Regions from separate parts of the Streptomyces sp. CA-179760 genome, predicted to be linked through region 4. Evidence: riboswitches for the same ligand, from Rfam matches in the RefSeq annotation. Region 4 holds a riboswitch; each other region holds the start of a gene.
What was found. Region 4 has a riboswitch for cyclic di-AMP ahead of ACQEV8_RS20575 (M23 family metallopeptidase). Riboswitches for the same ligand answer to the same signal wherever they lie in the genome.

Region 1: another riboswitch for cyclic di-AMP. It lies ahead of ACQEV8_RS37610 (M23 family metallopeptidase); the one in region 4 lies ahead of ACQEV8_RS20575 (M23 family metallopeptidase).
Region 2: another riboswitch for cyclic di-AMP. It lies ahead of ACQEV8_RS27270 (NlpC/P60 family protein); the one in region 4 lies ahead of ACQEV8_RS20575 (M23 family metallopeptidase).
Region 3: another riboswitch for cyclic di-AMP. It lies ahead of ACQEV8_RS26115 (transglycosylase SLT domain-containing protein); the one in region 4 lies ahead of ACQEV8_RS20575 (M23 family metallopeptidase).

The regions. Positions count from the first base shown of each region.
Region 1 covers NZ_JBNJLZ010000001.1:8,312,788-8,319,711, reverse strand. Annotated here, with positions in the region: partial or broken gene ACQEV8_RS37630 (Glu/Leu/Phe/Val dehydrogenase dimerization domain-containing protein) at 1-318, shown strand, start outside; gene ACQEV8_RS37625 (TetR/AcrR family transcriptional regulator) at 382-984, shown strand; gene ACQEV8_RS37620 (SGNH/GDSL hydrolase family protein) at 1,021-1,806, opposite strand; gene ACQEV8_RS37615 (DUF6250 domain-containing protein) at 1,952-2,668, opposite strand; gene ACQEV8_RS37610 (M23 family metallopeptidase) at 2,842-3,765, opposite strand; cyclic di-AMP (ydaO/yuaA leader) riboswitch at 3,770-3,926, opposite strand; gene ACQEV8_RS37605 (alpha-galactosidase) at 4,258-6,342, opposite strand; gene ACQEV8_RS37600 (tyrosine-protein phosphatase) at 6,522-6,924, shown strand, end outside.
Region 2 covers NZ_JBNJLZ010000001.1:5,965,125-5,972,048, forward strand. Annotated here, with positions in the region: gene ACQEV8_RS27265 (hypothetical protein) at 1-885, opposite strand, end outside; gene ACQEV8_RS27270 (NlpC/P60 family protein) at 962-2,134, opposite strand; cyclic di-AMP (ydaO/yuaA leader) riboswitch at 2,143-2,301, opposite strand; partial or broken gene pcrA (DNA helicase PcrA) at 2,605-5,081, shown strand; gene ACQEV8_RS27280 (M23 family metallopeptidase) at 5,148-6,812, opposite strand; gene ACQEV8_RS27285 (esterase/lipase family protein) at 6,910-6,924, opposite strand, start outside.
Region 3 covers NZ_JBNJLZ010000001.1:5,737,945-5,744,868, reverse strand. Annotated here, with positions in the region: gene ACQEV8_RS26130 (ATP-binding cassette domain-containing protein) at 1-415, opposite strand, end outside; gene ACQEV8_RS26125 (LolA family protein) at 457-1,725, opposite strand; gene ACQEV8_RS26120 (polyprenyl synthetase family protein) at 1,970-2,980, opposite strand; cyclic di-AMP (ydaO/yuaA leader) riboswitch at 3,490-3,660, shown strand; gene ACQEV8_RS26115 (transglycosylase SLT domain-containing protein) at 3,664-4,398, shown strand; gene ACQEV8_RS26110 (HAD family hydrolase) at 4,362-5,210, opposite strand; gene ACQEV8_RS26105 (GNAT family N-acetyltransferase) at 5,397-6,467, shown strand; gene ACQEV8_RS26100 (glycosyltransferase) at 6,509-6,924, shown strand, end outside.
Region 4 covers NZ_JBNJLZ010000001.1:4,581,670-4,588,593, forward strand. Annotated here, with positions in the region: gene trmB (tRNA (guanosine(46)-N7)-methyltransferase TrmB) at 1-277, shown strand, start outside; gene ACQEV8_RS20565 (PrsW family intramembrane metalloprotease) at 336-1,754, shown strand; partial or broken gene ACQEV8_RS20570 (aldo/keto reductase) at 1,902-2,850, opposite strand; gene ACQEV8_RS20575 (M23 family metallopeptidase) at 3,013-4,047, opposite strand; cyclic di-AMP (ydaO/yuaA leader) riboswitch at 4,059-4,215, opposite strand; tRNA gene ACQEV8_RS20580 (tRNA-Met) at 4,510-4,583, opposite strand; gene ACQEV8_RS20585 (dihydrofolate reductase family protein) at 4,658-5,785, opposite strand; gene ACQEV8_RS20590 (MarR family winged helix-turn-helix transcriptional regulator) at 5,880-6,395, shown strand; gene ACQEV8_RS20595 (GTP cyclohydrolase II) at 6,572-6,924, shown strand, end outside.

The sequences.
Region 1 (6,924 bases), 3.7 Mb from region 4:
GCCCGCTGGGTCGTCGAGGCGGCCAACATGCCCGTACGACCGGAGGCGGAGTTGCTGCTGGCCGCGCGCGGGGTGACCGTACTGCCGGACGTGGTGGTCAACTCCGGGACGAACGCCTGGTGGTGGTGGACGCTCTTCGGGGACATCGGCGCCGACGCGGAGGAGGCGTTCGCCCACACCCGCGGCTCGATGCGGGCCCTCGTCGAGCGGATGCTGGCCCGGGCGCGGACCGACGGGACGACACCGCGGACGGCCGCCCACGCGATCGCGGCGGACCGGCTGCCGGTGATCGCGGAGCGCTTCGGCTGGTACCGCTGAGGGACGGCGAACCGGCCGAATCCACACGTCAAGAGGGTGCACGCGCATGTGTAGGGTGACGGCGTGACGAGGGTCCGGTTGAGCGTGGCGGAACGGCGCGGTGATCTGCTGCGGGCCGCCGTCGAGCAGATCGAGGCGCGGGGCGTGACGGCGGTCAGGATCGCCGACATCGCCTCGGTGCTCGGTGTGAGCAACGCGCTGGTCCTCTATCACTTCTCGACGAAGGAACAGCTGGTGGCCGCCGCGTTCCGGCACGCGGCGGAGGGCGACCTCGCACATCTGCGCAAGCTGCTGGGCCGCCGGACGTCCGCGCTGCGCCGGCTGCGGTCGGCCGTACGGTGGTACGCCCCGACGGGCCAGGCCAAGGGCTGGCGGCTGTGGATCGAGGGCTGGGCGGCGGCGCTGCGCGAGCCCGCGCTGCGGGAGGTCGCCCAGGACCTCGACCGGCAGTGGAAGGCGGCCATCGCCGAGGTCATCGCGGAGGGCGTGGCGGCCGGCGAGTTCCACTGCCCCGACCCGCACGGCACGGCCCTGCGCCTCACCGCCCTGCTCGACGGACTCGCCGTCCAGCTGACGTCCTACGAGGGTGCGGTGCCGCGGGCGCGGGAGTGGGTGGAGGACGCGCTGTCCCGGGAACTGGGCTTGGAGTCAGCGGCCCTGCCGTGAGCCCGTCGCCCCCGGGCACCCCCACCCCGGCCGCACTCACGCCACCGAATCGATCCGCATCCTGATGTCCGCCGGTGACAGCGCGCCCTTGGCCGTCACGTGGTCACCCGACGACTCCCCGCGCAGTCGGCGTCCGATCCACGGCACCAGGAACTCGCGTGCCCAGTGGACGTTGTCCCGCCGGATGTCGAGAGTGCCGCGGGGCGGCAGCGGGGGCCACTCCTGCTCGGGGTCGGCCGGTACCTCAAGCCCCAGCACCTGCCCCGCGCGGAGCGCCACGCGAGTGTGCCCGTCGGGTGACAGGTGCAGCCGGTCGGCGTCCCAAGCCCGGCGGTCCTGGACACTGCGCAGGGACCACAGGTCGAGCACCGGGCAGCCGTACCGGTCGGCGATGGCCCGGACATGCCCGTTGTACGTGGCGATCTTGCCGCGCAGATGCTTGAGCACGGGCACGCCACGGGTGTCGAACCCGGTCGTCACCATCACCGTGCCGGCCACCGCGGCCAGCTGGGCGATGGCACTCTCGAACCGCTCGGCCACCTCGTCCGGGTCGGTGCCGGGCCGGATGATGTCGTTGCCCCCGGCACAGAAGGAGACGAGGTCCGGGGCCATGTCGACGGCCCGCGGAAGCTGGTTCGCCACGATCTGGTCGAGGAGTTTTCCGCGTACGGCCAGGTTGGTGTACTGGAAGTCGCCTTCGGGCCTGCGGTCGGCGAGCAGCACGGCGAACCGGTCGGCCCAGCCGACGAACGCCCCCTCGGGGCCGGGATCGCCGACGCCCTCGGTGAAGCTGTCCCCCACCGCCACGTACGACCCGATCACTGCTCTGCTGTCACTCTTCGAATCGTCTGCCACAGCCGCTCATGATTCACCCTCGAATGTGACCTACGCGACCGTAGGAAGGGGTTGACGGGCGGTGATATAAGCCACTCCTAAAGTGTTCGCCAACTCCGGAATAGGCCACCCGTCAACGATGTTGCGGGGTCAGTCGCCAGACCCGGAAGCCCGTGATCCGGAAGTGGCTCCACACGGTCCGGAAGGCGAAGTGCCCGCTCGTGTACGGCTGCGGGTCGGTGTGGTCGAAGACGAGCCGCCCGTTGTTCCACCACCGCACCGTCGACCCGTCGGAGACGATCCGGACCCGGTTCGGCTCGCCCGGGACCAGCAGCGGCTCGGTGTAGTCGTGGATCAGAGGACGCACACCTGCCTGGCCCACGTAACGCCGCAGCCGGGTCGTGGTGTTGTAGTTGGCGCCGTACCCGGCGTAGTACGCCGTCAAGTGGTCGTACTCCTCCAGCGCCCCGCCACGCGGCGTCGCGAAGAGGTCCTCCGGGGAGCGGACGTCGGTCGCGTTCCAGAAGTTGTTGAGGTCCGAGACCCGGTCGTTGACCCCGCCCTCGGCGACGGGCGTCGCGGTGTACTCGATGACGTACGGCCCCTCGAGACGCCGTCTGAACCAGACGGTCGCCCCGCCGGGTACGTCGATCTCCAGCACGCCACGGGAAGCGGTGACGGTGCCGCCGTCCTGGAGTTCGGTCGCCCACTGGGCGAGACCGTGGCGGAAGCCGTCGTGGGCGATGAGGCGGCGGTGCCGGGGCGCGGCGGTCGCGCTCCCCGTCGGGGCGAGGGCCGCCAGCGCGGCTCCGGCGGCCAGGGCTCCGAACGTTCTGCGGGTGGTCGGCACGGGACACAGCTCCTTCAGAAAGCGCTTGCACTCACGACGGGATCACTGTGTCCCAACTGCCGCCCCCTGTCGATCCCTTGAGACGATCGACGGATGCGCACACACCGAAGGCCGGACCCGGGGATCGGGGTCCGGCCTTCGGCCGCGTGTCAGGCAGGTGGTCGTGCGATCGGTCAGCCCACGGAGACGCCGTGCGAACGCAGGTAGGCGACCGGGTCCACGTCCGAGCCGTAGTCCGGCGTGGTGCGGATCTCGAAGTGCAGGTGCGGTCCGGTCACATTGCCGGTCGCACCGGACAGACCGATCTGCTGCCCTGCCGTCACGGTCTGGCCGGCCGAGACGGAGAGCTGGGACAGGTGGGCGTACTGCGCGTACTTGCCGTCCTCGAGCTGGATGACGACCTGGTTGCCGTACGCGCCGCCCCAGCCGGCGGAGACGACCGTGCCGGCGCCGACGGCCTTGAGCGAGGTGCCGGTCGGGACGACGAAGTCGACACCGGTGTGGTAGCCGCTGGACCACATGCTTCCGGACATGTGGTACGGCGTACCGACGGAGGCGCCGTCCACCGGGAGGCTGAAGCCGGAGGCCTCGGCGGCCGGCTTCGCCGCGGCCGGCTTCGCGGCGGTGTCGGCCTTCGAGGACGACTCGGAGGCGGACGACTTCTCAGCCGACGCCTTCGGCTTCTCGGCCGCCTTGGGCGCGGACGACTGCGTCTTGGGCGCGCTCGCCGCCTTCTTGCCGATCGAGAGCTTCAGGCCCGGGTGGATCAGCGACGGGTCGGAGCCGACGGCGTCACGGTTGTCGCTGTAGAGCTTCTTCCAGCCGCCGCTGACGTGCTGGTCGCCGGCGATCTTCGCGAGATAGTCGCCGGCCTTCACGGTGTACGTGTGGGCGCCCGTGGCCTTCTCGGCGGCCTTCTTCCCGGCGGCCGGAGCGGACTGGACGGCCTTTTCCGGGGCCGACTGCGGGGTCGCGGCATGGGCGCCGGCGGCCCCCATGAGCGGAAGGGCGAGGGCGGCCCCACCGGTTCCGGCGACGGCTATGGAGCGGGTGAAACGCTGGGACTTCGGGCGGCGATGCTTACCCTTCGCGGGCATGGCGGATTCCTCTCCGGCGCCTGCGAGGTGAGCTGTCGGGTGCGGGCTGGAGATGCCCGGCCGCGCCGAAGTGCGGCTGTACCCCAAGCCGTTCCGGGAACCGGAACAGGCGTCTTACCTGTGGGTCCCCCGCTCCTGCCATACACGGGTGAGTGTGTGCGGGCTCCGGGCGGCGGCAGGATTAGGCGTCCGTCCGGATTGGTGTGGAACGTAAGCGACCGAGACGCAATGGGACAAGCTTGCGGTTGCCCGTGAGGACGTTTTTCTTGACGCGTCGGCACATTTCCCGTCACCGAGCGTGGATTCGCGATCTCTGTTTTTCCTCAATGCCCCTGAATAACGCAAGAATTACGTGAACATGATGACAACACATCGTCACGAATATGACGATGGTCACGCACCCCGACCTCATCTCCTTTACGATCGGGGCACGTTATACCGAAACACCTGAAAGGCCTTAAGTTCCCTAATCGCCAGATTCGGACAGAACGGCTACTTGCATCGAAGGCGGACGATCGTGGCGTCCAGGTCCCCGCGCAGACCGACCCGCAGTCCGTGATGGGCGAGTACGGCCCCTCGGTGAACTTCGCCCGTTTCGAGGCATTCGTACACCGCTGCCGGGGCGAGGCCCCGAAGCCGTAGAGCCGGAACGGGCTCGCCGTAGCGCTGCGCCTGGAGCCAGGCGAGGACGACGGTCTCGTCACCGAGGACGTACTGCACCGCGCTCAGGCCGCCCTCCGGGGGTCGCAGCCGGTACAGGTCGCCGCGCTGCACCACGGGCCGGATCTCCTTGTAGAGCCCGACCCACTCCCGCGCCTCGGCGAGCTCCTCCGGCGTCCATCGCGTGAGGTCGCCGCCCACCCCGAGCACTCCGGCCATGGCGCTGACGAACCGGAACCGCAGGGAACTGGCCCGCTGGTTGAGCATGGCGTTCGGGCTGTCGGTGACCCAGGCGGCCATGACCCGGGCCGGATGGATCTGGCTGAAGCCGTGCTGGATGGCGAGCCGGTCGAGCGGGTCCGTGTTGTCGGAGGTCCACACCTGGTCCGTGCGGCCCAGCACCCCGAGGTCGATGCGCCCGCCGCCCCCCGAGCAGGACTCGAAGGCCACCCCGGGGTGGGCCGCCCGCAGCCGGTCCAGCAGGGCGTACAAGGCATGGACGTGGTCGACCCAGAGCCGCTGCGGGTAGGGGTCGTCCGGCCAGCCGGCGTCGGTGAAGCAGCGGTTGAAGTCCCACTTGACGTAGTCGATCGGCGCGCTGGAGAGCAGCCCGTCGAGCTGCTCCCACAGGTACTCCTGGACATCCTCGCGGGCCAGGTTCAGTACGAGCTGATTACGGAACTCCGTCCGCTTTCGTCCTGATTGGTACTGCACCCAGTCGGGATGCGCGCGGTACAGGTCGCTGTCCGCGTTGACCATCTCAGGCTCGACCCAGATCCCGAACTGCATGCCGAGGCCGTGCACATGGTCGGCGAGCGGCTTCAGCCCGCCCGGGAAGCGGTCGGGATTGGGTGTCCAGTCACCGAGCCCGGCCCGGTCGCTGGTCCGGGACCCGAACCAGCCGTCGTCGACCACGAACAGCTCGACACCCATGGCGGCGGCCCGCTCGGCGAGCGCCCGCTGCTGCTCCTGCGAGATGTCGAACTCGGTCGCCTCCCAGGAGTTGAACAGCACCGGGCGGTCCTGGTCCGCGTCCGGGACGACGTGGGCCCGCTGCCAGGCGTGCCAGGCGCGGCTGGCCCCGCCGAAGCCGCCGTCGCTCCAGAGCCCGGCGAAGACGGGGGTGGTGTACGACTCGCCCGTGCCCAGCCTCAGCAGCCCCGAGTCGTCGTACCCGGCCCCGCCGGTGATCTGCACGCGCGCGTCCGGGAGCTGGGCGACCGAGATCCGCCAGGACCCGGACCAGCCCAGGGCGCAGCCGTAGACCTCCCCGCGCTCCTCGGTCGCGTCGGTGTCGAGCGCGACCCATGGCAGATGCTGGTGGGAGGTGTGGCCGCGGCGGCTGCCGATGACCTTCTCGCCGTAGGTGAGGGCGGAGCGCGTCAGCCGCGACTCGGCACCCCACCGGCCGTGCAGCTGGGAAAGCCGCCAGGTGTCGCGGTCGGGCAGGGTCCAGGTGGCGGAGTCGGCGCGCAGCACCTCGACGTCCGGCCCCTGGTTCTCCAGGGTCACCCAGCGCTCGACGACATCGGCCGAGGAGCGCATCCGGTAGTGCAGCGTGACGGACAGGTCGCCGTCGCGGAAGCGGAGCCGCAGCCCGCCGCCCTCGGCGTCCCCGGTGTCATGGCCCTCGTAGGACCACTCGGTGCCGCGGCGCTCGGCGGTGCGCACGGACAGGGCGGGCCGGGCGAAGCGAGGGCCGCCCTCGACCGGATACTCCTCGCGTCCGTCGAGCGGGGACTCGAAGGCCCAGTAGTCCGGCAGCGGCCGGACGGCCAGGGCCTGGGCGTCGGCGAGGCCGATCCGGGCGCCCCAGTGCAGGTGCAGCAGCTCGTCCCGGTCGGTGACGTGGACGGCGTAACTGCTGGCCGGCCCCGAGAGCACCCATGTACGACCGTCTTCGGAGATCTCCAGCATCAAGCCCTCACAGATTCGAACAAGCCCGACCAGGTGCGACCAGGCACGAACATAATCAAGGGCTTCGGGGGCTCCCGGCAACGTCTGTGGACAACTCATTGCCCCTGACAGGCATGTCGTATCGTCGAGTGGTGCCCGTCGACGAGCCGCGCCGACGGCGCCGTGTGGGAGGAGCCCCCGTGACGCAGCAGGTCCCGTCGACCGAACCCGAGCTGGCCGCAGTGCGCAACTTCCGTGATGTGGGCGGGCTGCCGACCGTGGACGGACGGCGGGTGCGGCAGGGCGTGCTGTTCCGCAGCGGCCACCTCGCGCACGCCACCGGTGAGGACGCCGCCTTCCTGACCACCCTCGGCCTGCACACGATCTTCGACTTCCGCAACGAGGCCGACCAGAAGCTCGAGGGGCCGGACGTCGAGCTGCCGGGCGTGCGCAATGTGAACCTGCCGCTGAGCGACCCCGCCGACGGCGCCGAGTTCTGGAAGCTGGTCCGCGACGGCGACCTCGAGCAGCTGCGCGCGATCCTCTCCGACGGCAAGGGCGCGGGCCGGATGATCGCCTCCTACCGCACGATCATCAAGCACC
Region 2 (6,924 bases), 1.4 Mb from region 4:
CCAGGAGACGTCGAGGGCGACGGCGACGGCCAGTGCCGCCGTCCCCGTCTTGGCCCAGGTGAACACGGTCGCCCAGCGGCGGACGTCATGGCGGGGCCGGGGCCACAGGAACTCGGCGGCGAGCAGGACGGCGTAGCAGACCAGCGCGAGCACGAGCAGCACGACGGTCACGGTGCGCAGGACGTCCCGGTCGTCCTCGTTCCACAGGTACAGACGCGCGCTGTCGGCGCTGATCAGCCGCGCCCCGGCGAGCGCCGAGAGGGCGAGCGCCCCGCCCGCGAGCCAGTGATCGCCGGTCCCCCTGGCCACCTGCCGCACATCGAAACGGATCAGGGCGAGGACGTACAGCACCAGTCCCAGCCAGAACAGCACCAGCGCCCCGTGCGCGAGCCAGGCCGCCGAGTCGGCTGCGGCCAGCGTGGCGCCGAGCACGGCGAGCCCCTGTGTGGCCATGCAGCGCGCGAATACCGTCCCGGGCCTGCGCCGCTCCCCGCCCTGCGGGACGAGGACGAGCGGCACCGGCCAGAGCACGACGGCGAGCACCAGCATCGTCACAGCCAGCGCCTGTGAGCTGGCCGCCGAGAAGGCGGTGCCCAGGACGGCTGTCGCCGCCACGGTGGTGAGGGCAGTCGTCGTCACGCTCTCGAGGACGCCCGGTCTGCGCGTATACGCCCGCCACCTGGTCCCGGCCCGCAGCAGCCGCCGGGTGAAGTCGGCGGCGAACAGCAGCCAGGCCGCGCAGGCGAGACCGAGGGTGATGCGTGAGAGGACCTCGTACCCCGTCAGATCCAGACCGACCGACAGGGTGCCGGTCGCCAGCACGGCGGCACTGGCCGCCGGAGCGCGCTGCGCCCACCAGGCGACAGAGGGGGAGGGGCCGGGCATGGGGCCGATGCTAGGAGGCCCCGCGCGCGTTACGGGCAGGCCACGCGCGCGGGGTCCCAAAAACCTGCGAGACCCGTCAGGCCGGCCGCACCACGCTGTGGATCGACGACTCGCCGTCGTAGTAGATCGACTCCTCGCGCACGTACGTGCCGGGCTTCGGAGCGTGGATCATCATGCCGTTGCCGATGTAGATGCCGACGTGGGTGACATCGTCGTAGAAGAAGACCAGGTCACCGGGCCGGGCGTCGGCCAGGGGGACCGTGGTGCCGGCGTTGACCTGGTCGTAGGTCGTGCGCGGCAGGGTCACCCCGGCGGCCTTCCATGCGGCCTGGGTGAGGCCGGAGCAGTCGTAGGAGCCGGGGCCGGTGGCGCCCCAGACGTAGGGCTTGCCGATCTGGGCGCGGGCGAAGGCGAGCGCCTTGTCGGCCTTGGTGGCGTACGAGGAGTCGGGCGCGGTGGACGACGAGGACGAACCCGACGAGGAGGAGCCGCTGTCCTGCTGCTGGGCGGCCTCCTGCTCCTGCTCCCGCTCCTTCTGCTGCTCGGCCTGCTGCCGGGCCAGCTCGGCGGCCTTGCGGGCGGCCTCCTCCTGCTTCTCCTTCTCGATCGCCGCGAGTCGCGCCTTCTCCTCGGCGGTCAGCTTCGACAGCAGCTCGCGCGCGTCGGCGAGCTTCCTCTGGACGGTCGCCTTGGCCGTCTTCAGGTCGCCCTGCGACTCGGTGAGCGTCTCGAGGCTCTCGGCGGCCTCCTGACGCTTCTCCATCGTCTCTGACTGCTGAGTGATGTAGTCGTCGACCGCGACCTTCTGACGGCCGGTCATCCGGTCCATCAGCTGGGTCTGGTCGAAGTAGTCCTGCGGGGTGTCCGCGAGCAGGAACGTCGCCGTGTCCGGGGCGGAGGCGCCGGTGCGGTACTGGGCGGCGGCGAAGGTGCCGAGCTCCTCCCGCGCCTCGTTCAGCTTCTCGGTGCGCTGGGCGACGTCGTCGAGGAGGGTGTCGACGCGCTTGCGCTGCTTGGCGGTCTTCTCCTTCGCCCCGTTGTACTTCTCGGTCGCGGACCCCGCCTGGCGGTAGAGGTCGTCGACCTTCTTCTCGACTTCTTCCAGGCTGGGCTTGTCGTCGGCCTCGGGGGCGGCGTTGGCCGACTGGGACAGCAGGGCCACGGAGGTGAGGGCCGCCGTTGCGAGGGCGGGGGTCCGTATACCTGCCACGCGCGAACCCGTAGGACGCGACTTGCGGTGCGACGCCAAGGGAGGCGACTCCTTCCATGCTCCGCCTACCGGGTTAGCTGTCGGGTTCGGGCGGGTGCTTCGGAAGGGTTGCCCTACGGCCTTCTCCGGAAAGGGAGTCGGGCCGATTCACCCCGGGGTCTCGGTTGGGTCCCCGGCTCTGGCTGCCGCTGCGGCACGCCGGACTCGGCGGAGGCCACGCGGCCCGGCGAGGTTCGCCGGTGCGGGTCGTGTGGCCTCCTCGCACGGTAGCCAACTCGTGTGGTCCTTGTGAAGGTTGATGGGTGATATGCCCGATACATTTCCGTGACCTTGCTCATGAACATCGCCGAGAGTGATTAATCGAGGGGGTTCGTCATTATTCAGGAGTAATTGTGAAGGGTGTAGCGGCCTGTGATCGCGTGGGCCTGGAGGGTGACAAGGGGGTTCTTTCGGCGATGTTCTCAGGGCGGCGGCGGGCTGTCAGTGGGGCGCCCTAGACTCGGAGAGCGATGAGCAGCCTCTTTGACGACAGCTTCCTGGCGGACCTCCAGGCCCAGCGGGGCCCCACGGACGAGCCCCCGCCGCCGCCCGAGGACGATCACGGACCGGAGTCGGTCCCGGACGATCTGTTCGGCGGGAAGTTCGATGTGCCGCCGGACCGCGACGCCTACTACCGGGGCGGCGCCGCGCGCCCGCCGGTGGACGCCGCCGCGCTCCTGGAGGGGCTGAACGACAACCAGCGCGCCGCCGTCACACACTCCGGCTCCCCGCTGCTCATCGTGGCCGGCGCCGGCTCCGGCAAGACCCGTGTGCTCACCCACCGCATCGCCCACCTGCTCGCCGAGCGGAGCGTCCACCCGGGCCAGATCCTCGCCATCACCTTCACCAACAAGGCCGCCGGTGAGATGAAGGAGCGCGTCGAGCAGCTCGTCGGCCCGCGCGCGAACGCCATGTGGGTGATGACGTTCCACAGCGCCTGCGTGCGCATCCTGCGCCGGGAGAGCAAGAGGCTCGGCTTCACATCGAGCTTCTCGATCTACGACGCCGCCGACTCCAAGCGTCTGATGGCCCTGGTCTGCCGCGACCTGGACCTCGACCCCAAGCGCTTCCCGCCGAAGTCCTTCAGCGCCAAGATCAGCAACCTGAAGAACGAGCTGATCGACGAGGAGGACTTCGCCGCCCAGGCCGCCGACGGCTTCGAGAAGACCCTCGCCCAGGCCTACGCGATGTACCAGTCGCGGCTGCGCGAGGCGAACGCCCTCGACTTCGACGACCTGATCATGACGACGGTCAACCTGCTGCGCGCCTTCCCGGACGTCGCCGAGCACTACCACCGCCGCTTCCGCCATGTGCTGGTGGACGAGTACCAGGACACCAACCACGCCCAGTACGCCCTCGTCCGGGAGCTCGTGGGCACCTCCGAGCACCCCGTCGACGTACCGCCCGGCGCGGACGACCTGCCGCCCGCCGAGCTGTGCGTGGTGGGTGACGCCGACCAGTCGATCTATGCCTTCCGCGGCGCGACGATCCGCAACATCCTCCAGTTCGAGGAGGACTACCCGGACGCGACGACGATCCTGCTGGAGCAGAACTACCGCTCCACACAGACGATCCTGAGCGCGGCCAACGCGGTCATCGAGCGCAACGAGTCCCGCCGCCCCAAGAACCTGTGGACCAACGCGGGCACGGGCGCGCAGATCACCGGCTATGTCGCCGACACCGAGCACGACGAGGCGCAGTTCGTCGCCGACGAGATAGACCGTCTCACCGACGCGGGCGAGGCGAAGGCGGGCGACGTCGCCGTCTTCTACCGCACCAACGCCCAGTCACGTGTCTTCGAAGAGATCTTCATCCGTGTCGGCCTGCCCTACAAGGTCGTCGGCGGCGTCCGCTTCTACGAGCGCAAGGAGGTCCGGGACGTCCTGGCCTATCTGCGTGTGCTGGCCAACCCGGAGGACTCGGTGCCGCTGCGCCGGATCCTCAACGTGCCCAAGCGGGGCATCGGCGACCGCGCCGAGGCGATGATCGACGCCCTCTCCCAGCGGGAGAAGATCAGCTTCCCGCAGGCGCTGAAGCGCGTCGACGAGGCGTACGGCATGGCCGCGCGCTCCACCAACGCCGTCAAGCGGTTCAACACGCTGATGGAGGACCTCCGTACGGTCGTCGAGTCCGGCGCCGGCCCCGCCACCGTGCTGGAGGCGATCCTGGACCGCACCGGGTACCTCGCCGAGCTCCAGGCCTCCACCGACCCCCAGGACGAGACCCGGATCGAGAACCTCCAGGAACTCGCCGCCGTCGCCATGGAGTTCGAGCAGGAGCGCGGCGAGGACGAGGGGGAACCCTGTCGGACTTCCTCGAGAAGGTCGCGCTGGTCGCCGACTCCGACCAGATCCCCGACGAAGAGGACGGCGACGGGGTCATCACCCTGATGACCCTGCACACCGCCAAGGGCCTGGAGTTCCCGGTCGTCTTCCTGACCGGCATGGAGGACGGCGTCTTCCCGCACATGCGCGCCCTCGGCCAGACCAAGGAACTGGAGGAGGAGCGGCGCCTGGCGTACGTGGGCATCACGCGCGCGCGGGAACGGCTCTATCTGACGCGCTCCACCCTGCGCAGCGCCTGGGGTCAGCCGTCGTACAACCCGCCCTCCCGGTTCCTGGAGGAGATCCCGCCGACCCACCTGGAGTGGAAGCGGACCGGTGCGACCGCACCGGCGTCCTCCGGGCCGGTCTCCGCCGTGGCGGCCTCGCTGTCGTCGTCCCGTTCGCGGTCGTCGGCGTCGGGCGCGTCCGGTTTCGCCACGCGCCGGACCGCCGAGAAGCCGGTCGTGTCACTGGCGGTCGGGGACCGGGTCACGCACGACCAGTTCGGGCTCGGGACCGTCGTGGCGGTCAAGGGCACGGGCGCGAACGCCGAGGCGACGATCGACTTCGGGGACAAGCCGAAGCGGCTGCTGCTGCGGTACGCGCCGGTGGAGAAGCTGTAGCCCTGTGAGCCGGTAGCCCTGTGAGGTGAGCCTCCGCCGGCCGGACCGGCGGGGGCTGCCGGGACGTTACGTCGGGTCGACGCCGTGGCTGCGCAGCCACGGGAGCGGGTCGATCGGCGAGCTGCCGCCCGGACGCACCTCGAAGTGCAGATGAGGGCCGGTCGAGTTGCCGGAGTTGCCCGAGCGCGCGATCGAATCGCCGGCCTTCACGGTCGTACCGGAGGGGACCGTGTAGGTGGAGAGGTGGCAGTACCACGTCTCCGTGCCGTCCTTCGCGGTCAGGATCAGCATGTTGCCGTAGGCGCTGTTCCACTGGGTGCGGACGGTGCCGTCGGTCGCGGCCATCACGGTCGTGCCGTACGAGACGGGGAAGTCGATGCCGGTGTGCAGGGACATCCAGTTGATGCCGGACTGGCCGTACTGGGCACTGAGTCCGTGGCGGGCGACCGGCATGGCGAACTTCGGGCGCAGCCGCTCCTTGCGGGCCGCCTCTTCCGCCGCCCGCTTCCGCTCGGCCGCCTGCTGGGCCTTGAGGTCGATACGTTCCTGCGTACGGCTGGCCCGGTCGGCGAAGTCGTCCGCGCCGGCGGAAAGACTCTGCAGCTGCGTGTCCAGCTTGTTGTTGGCGGCGGCGGGCTTCACCGGCTGCGCGTCGGCCGCGGTCGTCTGCGCCTCCGCGGCGCTGTCCTCGGTGAGGCTGCCGACCGACGCGGCGGCGATCCCCGCGACGCCCATCACGCATGCCGAGGGCACCGCGATGGTCATCAGCGCCGAGCGCTTGGGGGGCGTACGGCGGCGGGAGCGGGACCCGGCGCGCGAGGCCGCCCGCGCGGCGGTGCGCGGGCCGACCTCTTCCTGGCCGTCCAGGAGCGGGCCGACGGTGGGCAGTTCGCCGGTGGCGGCCGGCTCACCGCCGTCCGCGGCGGGGTCGTAGGGGGCCCCGGTGGCTTCGTCGTAGCCGACCTGCTCGAACGTCGCCGTCTCCTGCTGGTGGAAGGCGTCCGAGTGCTGCTCGTACCCGTCGGGGGACGGCGCGGCGGAGCCGTCGGAGTTCCACTGCGTGGCGTCGTAGGTGCCGGTGTCGAAGGCCTGCGTGCCCCATTCCCACTGCTGGGTCTGGTCGGCCGGATTGCCGGACTGGTCGGGCTGGAGCCAGTCGCCGGTGTCCCACTGGCCGGTGGCGTCCGGGGACCCGGCCTGCGACGGGACGACCGACAGCGGCTGCTGCTGGGCCGGCCAGGAGGTCGTGTCGTAGACACCGGTGTCGTAGGCGGCGTGATGCTGGGCCGCGTACATGTCGTAGTGCGGGTTCTCGTGCGTGCCCGTGGGCCAGTGACCTGTGTCGTAGGTGCCCGTGTCGGGGCCGCTGCCCGGCAGGTTGCCGAAAAGGGGGTCGCTGGCGAAGCTCGCGGTGGCGTGCCCGGTGGCGTCGAAGCCGGCGCCGTCCGTACCGGTGGGGTGGGTGCCGGGGGTGCCGAAACCGGTCGCGGCGTAGTCGCCGTACGTGGTGAAGTCGCCGTACTGGGCTTCCTGGGTGCCGTACGACGCGTAGTGCGCCGAGGCGGCCTCGGAAGCCGGAGCCGGGGGCATGGTCCCCGACGGGTGACGGTCGTTCACCAACTTCTCTTTCGCCTCGACAACAGGGGCTGCCAGAGCAGTGCGGCGACTGTACCCGGCGGTACGCGGGCACGACAATCTTCGGCAGGTTTCGCGCGCGCATGAAACGGGCATTCGGCCGTGTTTTGGCGGACGGCGGGCGCGGGTTTGGCTTTGTGTTCGAAGTTTGTTCGACATTTCGATGCGAGGCGCACATCGGTCGGGTCCGGTTTCAGGCCACCGTGAG
Region 3 (6,924 bases), 1.2 Mb from region 4:
GCCGGGTGCGCGGATCGGCGGCCGGGTCGGCCGAGTCGTACCGGATGAGGTTGTCGCGGCCGGAGAGGAAGCCGTAGAGGGCCGGGCCCTCGATGAGGGCGCCGACGTGCGGCAGTACGGCGCGGGTGGCCCGGGGCATGGGCCGGCCGAGGACCCGCGCCGTGCCGGAGGTTGCCTCGATGAGGCCCATCAGCATGCGGATGGTGGTGGTCTTGCCGGAGCCGTTGGGGCCGAGGAAGCCGAAGACGCTGCCCGCCGGGACGGTCAGGTCGAGACCGTCGACGGCGAGCTGTCCGCCGCGGTAGCGCTTGGTGAGCGCGCGGGTGGCGATGACCGGTTCCCCGGTCTCCGCATCCGCATCCGTGCCGCTCGGCTCCGGCGCCCGCTCGGGCTCCGTGGCGGACGGTTCGCCCATCGGCTTCCTCGTTCTCTCTGCGTCCCGTGGTGGCAGGGGACCTACTTGCCGGCGTCGGCCGCCTTCACCAGTGCGTCCTTGGTGACCAGGCCGACGTAGACCTTGCCGTCGTCCGTGATCAGGGCGTTGACCAGACGGGTCGAGAAGACCGTGCCCGAGCCGAACTTGCCGGTGACCTTGTCGCCGAGCGAGCTCATGAAGCCGCCGAGGTCGCCGCCGGCCTCGCCGGAGGGCACGCCCTCGCCGCCGGTGTCGAAGGTGGCTATGGAGTTCCAGCCCTCGCCGATGGTCTTCATGCCGTCGAGGCCCTTGCCGAGGTCCTCCTCGGACTTCGGGAGGGACTTCGGGGCGTGCCGAGGGGCCTCCCCCTTGTCGAAGCCCTTGCCGAAGCCCTTCTCGATGCCCTTCTCGGAGCCCTTCTCGTGCGCCTTCTCCTCCGTGACCTTGGCTCCCTTCGGCGGGGTGAAGTCGAAGGTCGACGCGGCCGGCTTGGCGAAGCTGACCTGGGTGAAGCCGGCGTCGACGACGGCGGAGCCACCGCTCGCCGGGGTCAGCGTGAACTTCAGCGGTGTGCCCGTCTTCGCGTCCACGGCCACGGTGATCGCACCGACCGTCGAACCGGACTGCTTCGGCTTGATGAGCAGCTTGTAGGCGTCCCGGCCGGCGACCTGGGCGGTGCCGTCCACGGTCACGGAGGTCGTGTCGTCGGCGGCCTTGAGGGCCTCCTCGGCGAAGTCCTTCGGCGTGGCCGGCGGCTGCTGGTCCTTGCCGTTCGCCTTGCCGCTCTCGGAGGCCGTGCCGTGGTGGACCTCGTTCGACTTGCTGTCGTAGGCCCAGACGTCCTTGCCGTTGTGGATGATGCTGTACTCGGCGGCGTTCTCCAGCAGCGACAGCTTCTGCTTGTCCGGGCCGTCGGCCGCGACGCGCAGGGTGTGCGTACCGGAGGCCAGTTCGGTGAGCTTGGCCGTCGGGTCAGCCGAGGAGCCGCCCTCGCCCTGGCTCGCGGCCCCGGACATCAGGCTGCTCTCGAGACCGCCGAGGTCCGGCAGCCCGAGGTCCGTGCTGATCTTCACGGTGCCGGACAGCTGCTGGACGTCCGACTTCGCGATCTTCTCGATGAGCTGCTGTGCGGTGATCTTCGGGAGGTCGGGGTCACCGGAGTCGGCGAGCGCGGGGACCAGCCCGATCGTCGCGGCCGCCACCCCCATCACCGTGACCGGTACGACGTACCGCGCGGCCTTGCGCCGTCCGGAACGCTGCTCGTCGACCTCCCCGGCGGTCGTGCTGTCGTCGGATCCATACGGTGCCATGTGTGCCCTACCTCCGTGGTCGGCGGCGGCTGTCCGTGTCGTCCACGCACTCGTCCCTGAGCCGCCATTCTCACCCGAACAGGTGAGGAGTGGTGTTTTTCCGTGGTGTCCATCTGACCAAATCGGCCAGGGAAATACGTCAGACCCCGGACTCAACTCCACGTACTGCTGGGGTATGACACGGAGGAGTGGCTCCTCCCCCGACCCGTAGGGGACGGGGGCCACTTCGGGCGCCGCTTCGGGGCTAGCCCGCCCGGTGCACCACCGCGTCGCACAGCTCCACGAGGGCCGTCTTCGCGGCGCACTCGGGCAGGGGGGCCAGCGCCGATCGGGCGTCCTGGGCGTAGCGGACGGTGTCCTTCCGGGCCTGTTCCAGCGCCGGGTGGGCGCGCAGCAGGCGCAGGGCCTCGGCGTGCCGTTCGTCGTCGGTGAGGTCGGAGTCCAGCAGCTCGCACAGGGCGATGTCGTCCGCGAGGCCGAGCCGTGCCGCCCGCTCACGCAGCCGCAGCACCGGCATGGTGGGGATGCCCTCGCGCAGATCGGTGCCGGGCGTCTTGCCGGACTCGTGGGAGTCGGAGGCGATGTCCAGGACGTCGTCCGCGAGCTGGAAGGCGACGCCGAGCCGCTCGCCGTACTGGGTGAGGACGTCCACGGTCGTCTCGTCGGCGCCGGACATCATGGCGCCGAACCGGCACGACACCGCCACCAGCGAACCGGTCTTGCCGCCCAGCACGTCCAGGTAGTGCTCGACGGGGTCGCGGCCGTCCTGCGGTCCGGCCGTCTCCAGGATCTGCCCGGTCACCAGCCGTTCGAACGCCTCGGCCTGCACCCGCACGGCCTCCGGGCCGAGGTCGGCCAGGGTGTGCGAGGCGCGGGCGAAGAGGAAGTCGCCGGTGAGGACCGCGACGGAGTTGTCCCAGCGGGCGTTCGCGCTCGCCACCCCGCGGCGCACGGTCGCCTCGTCCATCACGTCGTCGTGGTACAGCGTGGCGAGGTGGGTCAGCTCCACGACGACGGCCGACGGCACGATCCCGGGCGCGTACCGGTCACCGAACTGGGCGGAGAGCATCACGAGCAGCGGACGGAACCGCTTGCCACCGGCCCGTACCAGGTGCTGGGCGGCCTCCGTGATGAAGGGCACCTCGCTCTTGGTGGCCTCGAACAAGCCTTCCTCGACAGCCGCCAACCCGGCCTGGACATCGGCTTCCAGAGCCTGGTCCCGCACGCTCAGCCCGAATGGCCCGACGTCGGTCACGAGGGGTCTCCTGTCTGCTGTGTCTGCCGGTGATTACGCGGATTGTCGATAGGTCGCTGCCATCACTCGAGTCAGCGTATCCGGTCACGTTTCGATCACCGCCAGCGCCCATGGTTACAGGCCGGGTGGTATCTGATCACGACCGTTATGTTTTCGATCGGGCCATAAGACCAGACATTTGTCGACTTACCAGCTGATAGTGAGATATTCACGATTTGCCATGACGATTGAGCAAATTACCTTTGACGGCAATTGCCCCACGGGCTTGTGATCAGTGAGTTGAGTCACGTTAACCCCTTTACCGCCCCACCCCGACATTGACCCGTACCGCCTTCAGCCGAACGCCAGTTGAGTCTTGGCTCTCGCAAAGGATCAAGCGGACCAAACACCCCCGACCAAGGTCAACCGCGCGATATGTGACTCCGGCGCTTGTTCCCGACATGTGCTCTCGCATACGTTCCCGGCCAGTCCGGCGGACGCCGAATCCTGCCGCCGCCCGGACCCCCACACGAACCGACTCACTCACGCAGGGCAGGAGCGGGGGACCCAGGTAAGTCGCCGGTCCGCACAGCGGCACGGCTCGGGGTGAAGCCGCGCACGGCAGTACACCGCCGTACGCGGCCGGGCACCTCCCGGCCCGAACCCGACAGCTCACCTCGCAGGCGCCGGAGAGGAATTTCGCCATGGCCGGACGAGGCAAGCACCGTCGCCCCAGAACCAACCCGCTCACCCGAGGTATCGCCATCGCCGGCACCGGCGGAGCGGCACTCACCCTCCCGCTCCTCGGCGCGACCCACGCGAGCGCCGTAGAGCCCCAGGCGGTCAAGCCCGCCAAGTCCCTCACGTACACCGTGACCAAGGGCGACTCGCTCTACCGCATCGCGGACAAGTACGACGTCTCGGGCGGCTGGAAGAAGCTCTACAAGGACAACCGCTCCGCCATCGGCGACAACCCGAAGCTGATCCACCCGGGCCTGAAGCTGAAGGTGTCGACGACCAAGGCGGCCGCCGCCCCGAAGAAGGCGACCAAGTCGTCCGCCCCGGCCAAGCCGGCCGGCGGCGTCGCCAAGGCCACCCAGGCCTCCGCGAAGACCTACGCGAACAACCTCGACGGGTGGATCCGCGAGGCGCTGGACGTCATGGCCCAGAAGGGCATTCCGGGGTCGTACGACGGCATCTACCGCAACGTCATGCGCGAGTCGTCCGGCAACCCGCAGGCGATCAACAACTGGGACTCGAACGCCGTCGCGGGCACCCCGTCCAAGGGCCTGCTCCAGACCATCGACCCGACCTTCCAGGCCTACCACGTGGACGGCACGTCGTGGGACCCGTACGACCCGGTCGCCAACATCACCGCGGCCTGCAACTACGCGGCCGACCGCTACGGCTCGATCGACAACGTCAACGGCCCGTACTGAGCCGTCCCGCCCAGGAGTCGCTCGAGGACGACGGCGATGCCGTCGTCCTCGTTCGACAGGGTGATCTCGTCGGCCACGGCCTTGAGTTCGGGATGGGCGTTCGCCATCGCGACGCCGTGGGCGGCCCAGTCGAACATCGGGATGTCGTTGGGCATGTCACCGAAGGCGATGGTGTCCGCCGGCCTCAGCCCCAGGTGCTCGGCGGCCAGCGCCAGGCCTGTCGCCTTGGTGACGCCGCACGGCTGGAGCTCGACCGTGCCGGGCCCCGACATCGTCACCGTCGCCAGTGAGCCGACCACCGAACGGGCCGTCGCCGCCAGCTCGTCGTCCGTCAGGCAGGGATGGCGCAGCAGCACCTTGCTGATCGGCTCGCCCCACAGGTCGTCGCGCCGCTCGACCCGTACGGCCGGCAGGGTCGGGTGCGGCATGAGATAGCCCGGCTCGATGAGCGTGAGCCCGTCGACCCCGTCCTGGTCGACCGCCGCGTACACCTGCCCCACCTCGGCCTCGATCTTGCCGAGCGCGGTCTCCGCCAGTTCCCGGTCCAGGGTGATGGACCACAGCAGCCGGTCCGCGCCGGCGTCGTACACCTGCGCGCCCTGCCCGCACACCGCGAGCCCCGTGCAGCGGAGGTCGTCGAGGAGCGGTCGCACACGCGGCGCCGGCCGGCCCGTCACCACGAGGTGCTGAGCACCGGTGTCCGCCACCCGCGCGAGTGCGGCGAGCGACCGGTCGGAGAGGGTGTCGTCGCCGCGCAGCAGCGTTCCGTCCAGGTCGGTGGCGATGAGTGAATATGCGATGGGTGCGGCCATGATCTGAGAATACGGACAGCGCGCCCCTTCGTTTCATCGCACAGTGGACACCGATTGCCCGGTTGAAGGCCTCTGCACCGGTTGGCAACAACATGGTCCGCTACCTACCGTCGAGGCCGTCTCGGGCGGTACCTTCCAAGTGTCCAGGGGGGACTTGATCGGGGGGTCAGGTTGAGCAGTGGGCGCATTCGCGTGGCTGGGCCCGGGGAGCTCGGCGAAGGGGAAAGGGAGCGCTGGCGCGCACTGCGCGCTGCCTCCGAGGCACCACGCAACCCCTTCATGGAACCGGAGTTCACCGAAGCCGTCGGTCTGGTGAGGCCGCGGGCACGGGTCGCGGTGGTGTACGAAGGGCGGGAGCCGGCCGGTTTCCTGCCGTACGAGCGAGGGCCGTTGGGGCAGGGCCGGGCGATCGGGCTCGGTGTCTCGGACGCGCAGGGGGCGATCCTCCTGCCGGGGCTGGACCTGGACACGGGCCGGCTCCTGAGGGCCTGCTCGATGTCGAGCTTCGCCTTCGACAACCTGGAGGCCGAGCAGCGGCTGTTCGTCCGGTACGCGGCCGAGGAGCACGCCACCTACGTCATCGACGTGGAGAAGGGCTACGACACCTACGAGTCGGTGCTGCGCGCCCAGTCGCCGAAGTTCCTGAAGACCACCCTGGCCAAGGAACGCAAGCTGGGCCGGCAGGCCGGCGAGACGCGGTTCGTGTTCGACGAACGCGACCCGGCCGCGCTGCGCACCCTCATGGAGTGGAAGTCGGCGCAGTACCGCAGGACGGGCCGGCAGGACCGCTTCGCACGGGAGTGGATCACCCGGCTCGTGGGACGGCTGGCCCGGACCCGGGCACCGGAGTGCGCCGGGACGCTGTCCGTGCTGTACGCCGGAGAGCGGCCCGTCGCCGCGCATTTCGGACTGCGCTCGGCATCCGTCCTGGCCTGCTGGTTCCCGGCCTACGACCCGGAGTTCGCGAAGTACTCGCCCGGTCTGGCGCTGCATCTGCGCATGGCCGAGGCGGCGGCCGCCGAGGGCATCGGCATGCTCGACCTCGGGCGGGGCGCGGCGGAGTACAAGGACGCGCTGAGAACGGGCGAACTGCCCGTGTACGAGGGCGCGGTGACGCGGCCGGGGGCGGGCGCGGCACTGCACTGGCTGAGCCGCGAGCCGGCGCGCCGCGCGCACAGTTTCGTCCGGGGCAGGCCGCGGCTGGCGGCGCTGGCCGCACGGACCCTGAAGGGCGCGGCTCGGCTGCGCCGTACCTGAGCACGAGTTCGTACCTGACACGAGTGGGGGGTGAGGGGCGCATGGCTCGTTCGGCGCGTGCGCGGGAGGAGATACGTCGGTTCCTGGACATCGGGGCGGTGCAGGTCGCCGAGTTGGACCTCGACGGACTCGACGGACTCGACGGACTCGACGGTGAGGAGGCGGTGCTCAGACCCGGTCCGGGGAGCCCGCCGGTGACGCACGGCGAGGTGTTCGTGCTGGTCCGCAGGGGTGGGCGGCCCGTGGGCACGCTGCTCGGGCGGGTGCCGGAGGGGGCGGACGCGCGGGTCGTGCTGGAGGAGCGGGCGCGGGCGGAGTGTGCGGCCGGGGACGTCCAGGATGCCGGGGAGCCCGGGGCCGCCGGGGAGCCCGGGGCCGCCGGGGCCGCCGGGGCCGCCGGGGAGCGTCCGTACGCCAGTGTCGTCGTCGCGACCCGGGAGCGGGCCGGGCAGCTGGC
Region 4 (6,924 bases):
CCAGCCCGACTTCCTGACCCTGGCCGCGACCCGCATCAGGCCCGGCGGGACCGTGCACTGCGCCACCGACTGGGAACCGTACGCCGAGCAGATGCTCGAGGTCCTCACCGCACACCCCGACTTCGAGAACACGCAGGCGGACGGCGGTTTCGCGCCCCGTCCCGACTTCCGTCCCCTGACCCGTTTCGAGGGCCAGGGACTGGACAAGGGACATGTCGTGAACGACCTCCTCTTCCGTCGCGTACAGCACGTGGAGCAAGCCCCCGCCGGCTCCTGACCGCCTCCGGATCTCTCCCGCCTGCGGACAGCGCCCATCCGTCGTTAGGGTCAATGCCGTGGCCACCTGCCCCCCATATCCGTCGTACCCCATCGGTCCCCCCGACGGTGTGCCCTTCGCCGGCGCAGCCGCCGGCCCCCTGCGGCACGCCCACTGGTGGCAGCGCGCCTGGGTGCGCTACGGCGCGCTGTCCACGCTCCTCGTGATCTCCGGCCTGGTCATCCTCGCCCTGGTCCGCGAGGAGACCGGCACGGAGGGGTTCCTGGTCGGGCTCGGGCTGGCCGTTCTCCCGGTCCCTCTCCTCATAGCCGCGTTCCGCTGGCTGGACCGGGTCGAACCGGGCCCCTGGCGGAACCTGCTCTTCGCCTTCGCCTGGGGCGCCTGCGCGGCCGCCCTGATAGCGATCGTCGCCAACAGCTTCGCGACCCAGTGGATCGCGACGGCGACCGCGGACCCGACGAGCGCGGACACACTCGGCACGACCGTCATCGCACCAGTGGTCGAGGAGTCGGCCAAGGCCGCGGCCGTTTTACTGGTCTTCCTCTTCCGGCGGCGTGACTTCACCGGCATCGTCGACGGAGTCGTCATAGCCGGCGTCACGGCCACCGGCTTCGCGTTCACGGAGAACATCCTCTATCTGGGCATCGCCTTCGGCACCGACCAGCTCGCCGGGCACAGCGGCATCGCCTCCGTCACGGCGGCGACCTTCTTCGTGCGGATCGTCATGTCGCCGTTCGCGCACCCGCTCTTCACGGTCCTCACGGGCATCGGCTTCGGCATCGCCGCGCTCTCGGCGGACCGCAGGCGTATCCGCCGCGTCGCCTTCCCGCTCTCCGGGCTGCTGCTCGCGATGGGCATGCACGCGATGTGGAACGGCTCGTCGGCGTTCGGCGAGTACGGGTTCCTCGCCGTGTACGCGGCGTTCATGGTGCCCGTCTTCGGGCTGCTGACGTGGCTGGTGATCTGGACCCGGCAGCGGGAGCTGAGGACCGTACGGGCGGAGCTGCCCGCGTACGCCGTCGCCGGCTGGCTGACCCCGGCCGAGCCGTACGCGCTCGGCTCGATGCGGGCCCGGCGGATCGCCCGCCAGTACGCCCGCCGCCACGCGGGGAAGACCGCGGCGCTGACGGTGGCGCAGTACGAGTCCTACGCGACGTCTCTGGCGTTCCTGCGCCACCGGGGCCGCCGCGGCCGCGCCGGTGCGGACTTCGTCGTCCGGGAGCGGGAGCTCCTGGAGGAACTGTGGCGTCGCCGCGAGGCCGCCCGCCCCGCACTGGACCACGCGGCCCGGATCACGGCCCCGCCCGTACCGGTGTCGGCACCGCCGTGGCCGGTGCACGGGGCGTACGGGTACGGCCATCCGACGGAGGCGTACGGGTCCGGCCATCCGACGGGGGCGTACGGGTACGGCCATCCGGCCACGCCGCACCCCGCCCCGACGACGCCGTACCCCGCGTACAACCCGTACCGCTCGTAGGCCGAGGCGCCGACGGCAACCGCCGGCCAACCAGGTCGGCCGTCTGCCGGCCCGGGGCCGGGCGCCCCGGCCGTGGCGCTGTGCCCCGGGCTGTTCAGACGGCGAGCATGCTCACCTGGCAGGACGAGACCCCGCCGCAGCGACCGCTCAGGCCGAAGCCGCTGTGAGACGGTCGACCTCCGGCTCCGTCAGTGTGAGCTCCCCGACCCCGACCAGTGCCGGCAGCTGCTCCACCGTGCGTGCGGACGCGATCGGGGCCGCCACCGTCGGCTGGGCCGCGAGCCAGGCCAGGGCGACCGTGGCGACGGGGACGTCGTGGACCGCGGCGATCTCGTCGAGGACGTGGAGGACCCTCAGGCCCCGCTCGGTCTCCAGGTGCTTGGCGGCGCCGCCGGCCCGCGCGCTGTCGACGGTGGTACCGGGCCGGTACTTGCCGGTGAGGAAGCCGGACGCGAGCGCGTAGTAGGGGACGGCCGCCAGGCCGGAGCGCTCGGCGAGGTCCTGGAGCTCGCCCTCGTAGGTGTCGCGGGAGACCAGGTTGTAGTGGGGCTGGAGCGCCACATAGCGGGCGAGGCCCTCGCGGTCGGAGAACTCCAGGGAGGCCCGCAGCCGCTCCGCCGAGATGTTGGAGGCGGCGATGTGCCGTACCTTCCCGGCCTTCACCAGCTCGTCGAGCGCCCCGATGATCTCCTCCACCGGCACGTCGGGCTGGTCGAAGTGGGTGTAGTAGAGGTCGATGTAGTCGGTGCGCAGGCGGCGCAGCGAGGCGTCGGCGGCGGCCTTGATGTTGGCGGCGGACAGGCCCTGGAACTCGGGGTGCTGACTGACCTTCGTGGCGACGACCACATCGGCGCGGTTGCCGCGCGCCTGCAGCCACTTGCCGAGGACGGTCTCGGACTCGCCGCCCTGGTTGCCGTCGACCCACGCCGAGTAGACGTCGGCGGTGTCGACGAAGTTGCCGCCGACGGCGGTGTAGGCGTCGAGGACGGACGGCGAAGGACTGTGCCTCGTCGGCGGTCCAGCCGAAGACGTTGCCGCCGAGGGCGAGCGGGAAGATCTCGAGGTCGGAGGAGCCGAGCTTGCGAAGAGAAGTCATGCCTCTCGTCAACGGCCGTGCCGGATCGGCTCATTCCAGGTCAGACGCAAAGGTCCTGTAAACGCCCTCGCGCACAGGGGAAGCACACCCGCCGGAAACCGGCGGCCCTGACGTCGGGGGGGCGTCGTCAGGGCCGTCGGTGCTTCGACTGGCTTGTGGCGCCTACGGGTTCAGGCCCTTGCCCCGCAGCCACGCCATCGGGTCGATCCCGCTGCTGGAGCCACCGGAGTGCACCTCGAGGTGCAGATGGGCGCCGGTGACGTTGCCGGTGGCACCGACGCGGCCGATGACATCGCCCGTGCTGACCTTCTGGCCGACACTGACGCCGATGGAGGACTGGTGCGCGTACCAGAGCTCCGTGCCGTCATCGAGGGTGAGGACCGTCTTGTAGCCGTACGAGCCGTTCCAGCCCGCCTCGGTGATGGTGCCGCTGTGCACCGCCTTGATCGGCGTGCCCGTGGGGGCGGCGAAGTCGAGACCCGTGTGGTAGCCGGAGGACCAGTAGGCGCCGGCCTGACCGAAGCTGGAGGTGATGGTGTACGAGGAGGTCGGCAGCGTGAACTGCTTGGCGAGGGCGGCGAGCCGCTCGGCCTCGGCCTTCTTCTTGGCCTCCTCCTCCGCCTTCCGCTTGGCCTCGGCGGCCTTGGCCTTGGCTTCTTCTTCGGCCTTGGCCACGGCTTCCGAGGCCGCCTTCTCGGCGGCGTCGGCGGCGTCCTGCGCGGCCTTGGTGTCGATCTGGTCCTGCTGGTGCTCGACCTGGGCCATGATCCGGGCGCGCAGCGCCTCGCCGGCGCCGGAGGAGCCCTTCTCGGCCTTCGCCGTGGCCGTGCTGCCGAGACCGCTCAGCGGAGTCGAGGAACCCTCGGGAGTGTCGTCGTCCGAGATGAGGGAACCCACCGAGGGAAGGTCCGGCACGGAGATGGACACCGGCGGCTTGCCGGTCTGGGCGCTGGCCATGCCACCCGCGCCCACGGCGGCTATGACGCCGACGCCCAGGACGGTGGAGCTGCGGGCGAGACCCCCGCCGCGCTGCTTGCTGACGCGATGCCGGCCACGGACGGGACGGATGGATTCCTCGGTGGGGTTCCACTCCTGGAACGGGCCCTCGTCGGTGCGCTGACCGCCGTAGCCGAAAGTCTCGGTGTCGCGCTGGTCTCGCGCGAACGGGGCCGCGGGGGCAGGCCGGTTGGACGCCACGTGGGCGTACTCCTTTCCTTCCTTCTCGCCTACCGGGTTAGCTGACGGGTTCGGAGCAGGAAGGTCTCCTACGCGCGTATACCGACCGTGCTTCCACGGCGGTTTACGCCCGATTCACCCCAAGTGGTGGTTCCCCGGTTCCCTTTCGGGATTCGGCGCGTGCGCACGGAGCCGCCTTCTGTGACGGCTGGGACGACCGCGCTGCGTTATCGAACGTTAATAGACCCGGGGAGCGGATTCCAGCGGTTCCACTTGATCATTAACCTTTTTCGTGCGGACTTACCTGCCACGACAGGCTTAAATCGGGCGAGTTGACCGCTCCGTAAGTGACTGCCGGGTATTGACGGCGTGTCAGCTGCTGAGCGGAACGGTGCGCTTCACTCACGGTCGGTAACCGGGGGGTGGAAAACCGGAAAACACCGAGGGCCGGAACCCTTTCGGATTCCGGCCCTCGGCCTTCAGTAGCGGGGACAGGATTTGAACCTGCGACCTCTGGGTTATGAGCCCAGCGAGCTACCGAGCTGCTCCACCCCGCGTCGTTGTGATTCCAGTGTACGCCATCCGCGGGACCACTCGTGACCACCTCATGCTCAGCGGCGGAATCCGCCCGCTAGAGCAGGTGACGGTTCGGGGCCTTCGCCTGCTGCTCGCGTTCCGGAAGGACCACGACCTCCGCGCCGCCGGCCGCCAGGACCCCACTGCCGTCGGCGCCCCGGACGAAGGTGTCCGGCTCGCGCCAGGCCGTGACCACGCGGCGTACGCCCGCGTCGAGGAGCAGCCGGGCGCAGGGCGCGGGGCGGGAGGCGCGGCGGGCGCAGGGCTCCAGGCTGCTGTAGACGGTGGCGGTGGCGAGGCGAGGGTCGGAGGGGCCGAGCTTCGCCAGGGCCGCCTCCTCGGCGTGCGCGAGAGGGTCGCCGCCCTCGCGGGAGTGACCGCGGGCCAGTTCCGTGCCGTCGGCCGCGACCACCACCGCGCCCACGCTGAACGCCGTGTCCGACGGCGGGCAGAGATCCGCCAGTTCGCAGGCGAGGGCCAGCCAGTGGTGGTCGGCCGCGGTGGCGAGGGGGCCGGTGCCCGGGGCGGTGGGTTCGTAGCGCATGAGGACGACGTCCTCGATCCGCCGCGTCTCCAGCAGCCGGAGCCGGCCGCCCTGGTAGCCGCCGGGCCCGAAGAGGCGGGGCGCCTTCGGATCGCCCACGAAGAGCGGGGCGAGGACCAGCTGGAGTTCGTCGGCGAGACCCTGGGTGAGGAGCTGGGTGTGGATCAGGCCGCCGCCCTCGACCATGAGCCGTCGCACGCCCCGGACGTCGTGCAGGTGGGTGAGGAGCCGACGCCAGTCGAGGTCGGTGCCGAGGGCGGCCACGTCGGTGGCGAGGCCGAGGGCCCGGGCACGCTCGGCGCCCTGGTCGGTCGTGTAGAGGACCTTCTCGCCGCCGGTGTGCCAGAACCGCGCCTGGGGGTCGAGGTCGCCGGAGCCGCTGACGGTGACCTTGAGGGGGTATTCCGGTCGGCCGGCCGCCGTGCGGGCGGCCCGCCGCTCCTCCGAGTTGACCAGCAGACGCGGGTTGTCGGCGCGGATGGTGCCGGCGCCGACCAGGATCGCGTCGACGGACGCCCGGACCTCGTCGACCCGGTCGAAGTCGGCCGGGCCGGACAGCAGCAGGCGTTCGGGCCCGGTGTCGTCCAGGTAGCCGTCGAGGGAGACGGCGGCGGACAGCAGGACGTACGGGTGAGGCATCGACGCTCCCCGGTCGGGTGGGACGGCGGACCGGTGGGACGGGTGGATCCCGCCGGGTCTTGGTTCAAGTTTGAAACAAACCTACACTGGCGGTATGACGACTCGCTGGCTCACCCCCGAGGAGCAACGCGCCTGGCGCGCGTACATCGCCTCCTCACTGCTCCTGGAGGACGCGATCGACCGGCAGCTCCAGCAGGACGCCGGCATGCCGCACCTTTACTACTCCATCCTCTCCGTCCTGTCGGAATCCCCCGAACAGCGCCTGCGCATGACCGATCTCGCCCAGCGGCTGAAGATCACGCGCAGCCGCCTGACGTACGCGGTGACGCGGCTGGAGAAGGACGGCATGCTGCGGCGCGAGGCCTGCCGGTACGACAAGCGGGGCAGCATCGCCGCGCTGACCGAGGCGGGGTTCGCGGTGCTGGAGCGCGCGGCGCCCGGGCATGTCGAGACCGTGCGGAGTTTCGTGTTCGACCGGCTCAGCGAGGAGCAGGTGGCGCAGCTGGAGGAGATCTCCGCGGCGATCGCGCAGGGGCTCCAGGAGGACGGCACCCGGGCGACGGCGGACGACGTGCCATGGCGGCGGAGGTCCTCCACGGCCTGTTCGTGAGGCGGCCGAGGCGGCCCGCAGGGACCCCAAAGGGCTCTTCAGTGAGGCACGTCACACGCGACCGGACCTCGTTGCTTCAAATTTAAAGCAAGGGTAGTGTTCCGGAGCGTGGAACTGCTTCAAATCTGAAGCAGACGGCTGTGCAGCCGAACAGGAACGGAACCCGGAGGCCCCGCATGCCCGACACCCCCGCCGCCCTCGCCACCCCGCGCTCCCGCGTCCGGGTACCGCTTCGCTTCCACGACGGCTACCAGGTCGACACCGAACTCGTCACCTTCCACGGACTGGCCGACCACCAGGAACACGTGGCCGTCGTCCTGGGCGAGCCCGGCCCGGTCCCGCTGGTGCGACTGCACTCAGAGTGCCTGACCGGGGACGTGTTCGGCTCGGCCCGCTGCGACTGCGGTCCGCAGCTGCGCGAGGCCGTCGAGCGCATAGCCGACCGCGGCGGCGTGCTCCTCTACCTCCGTCAGGAGGGCCGGGGCATCGGCCTCTACAACAAGCTCGACGCGTACGCCCTCCAGGACCA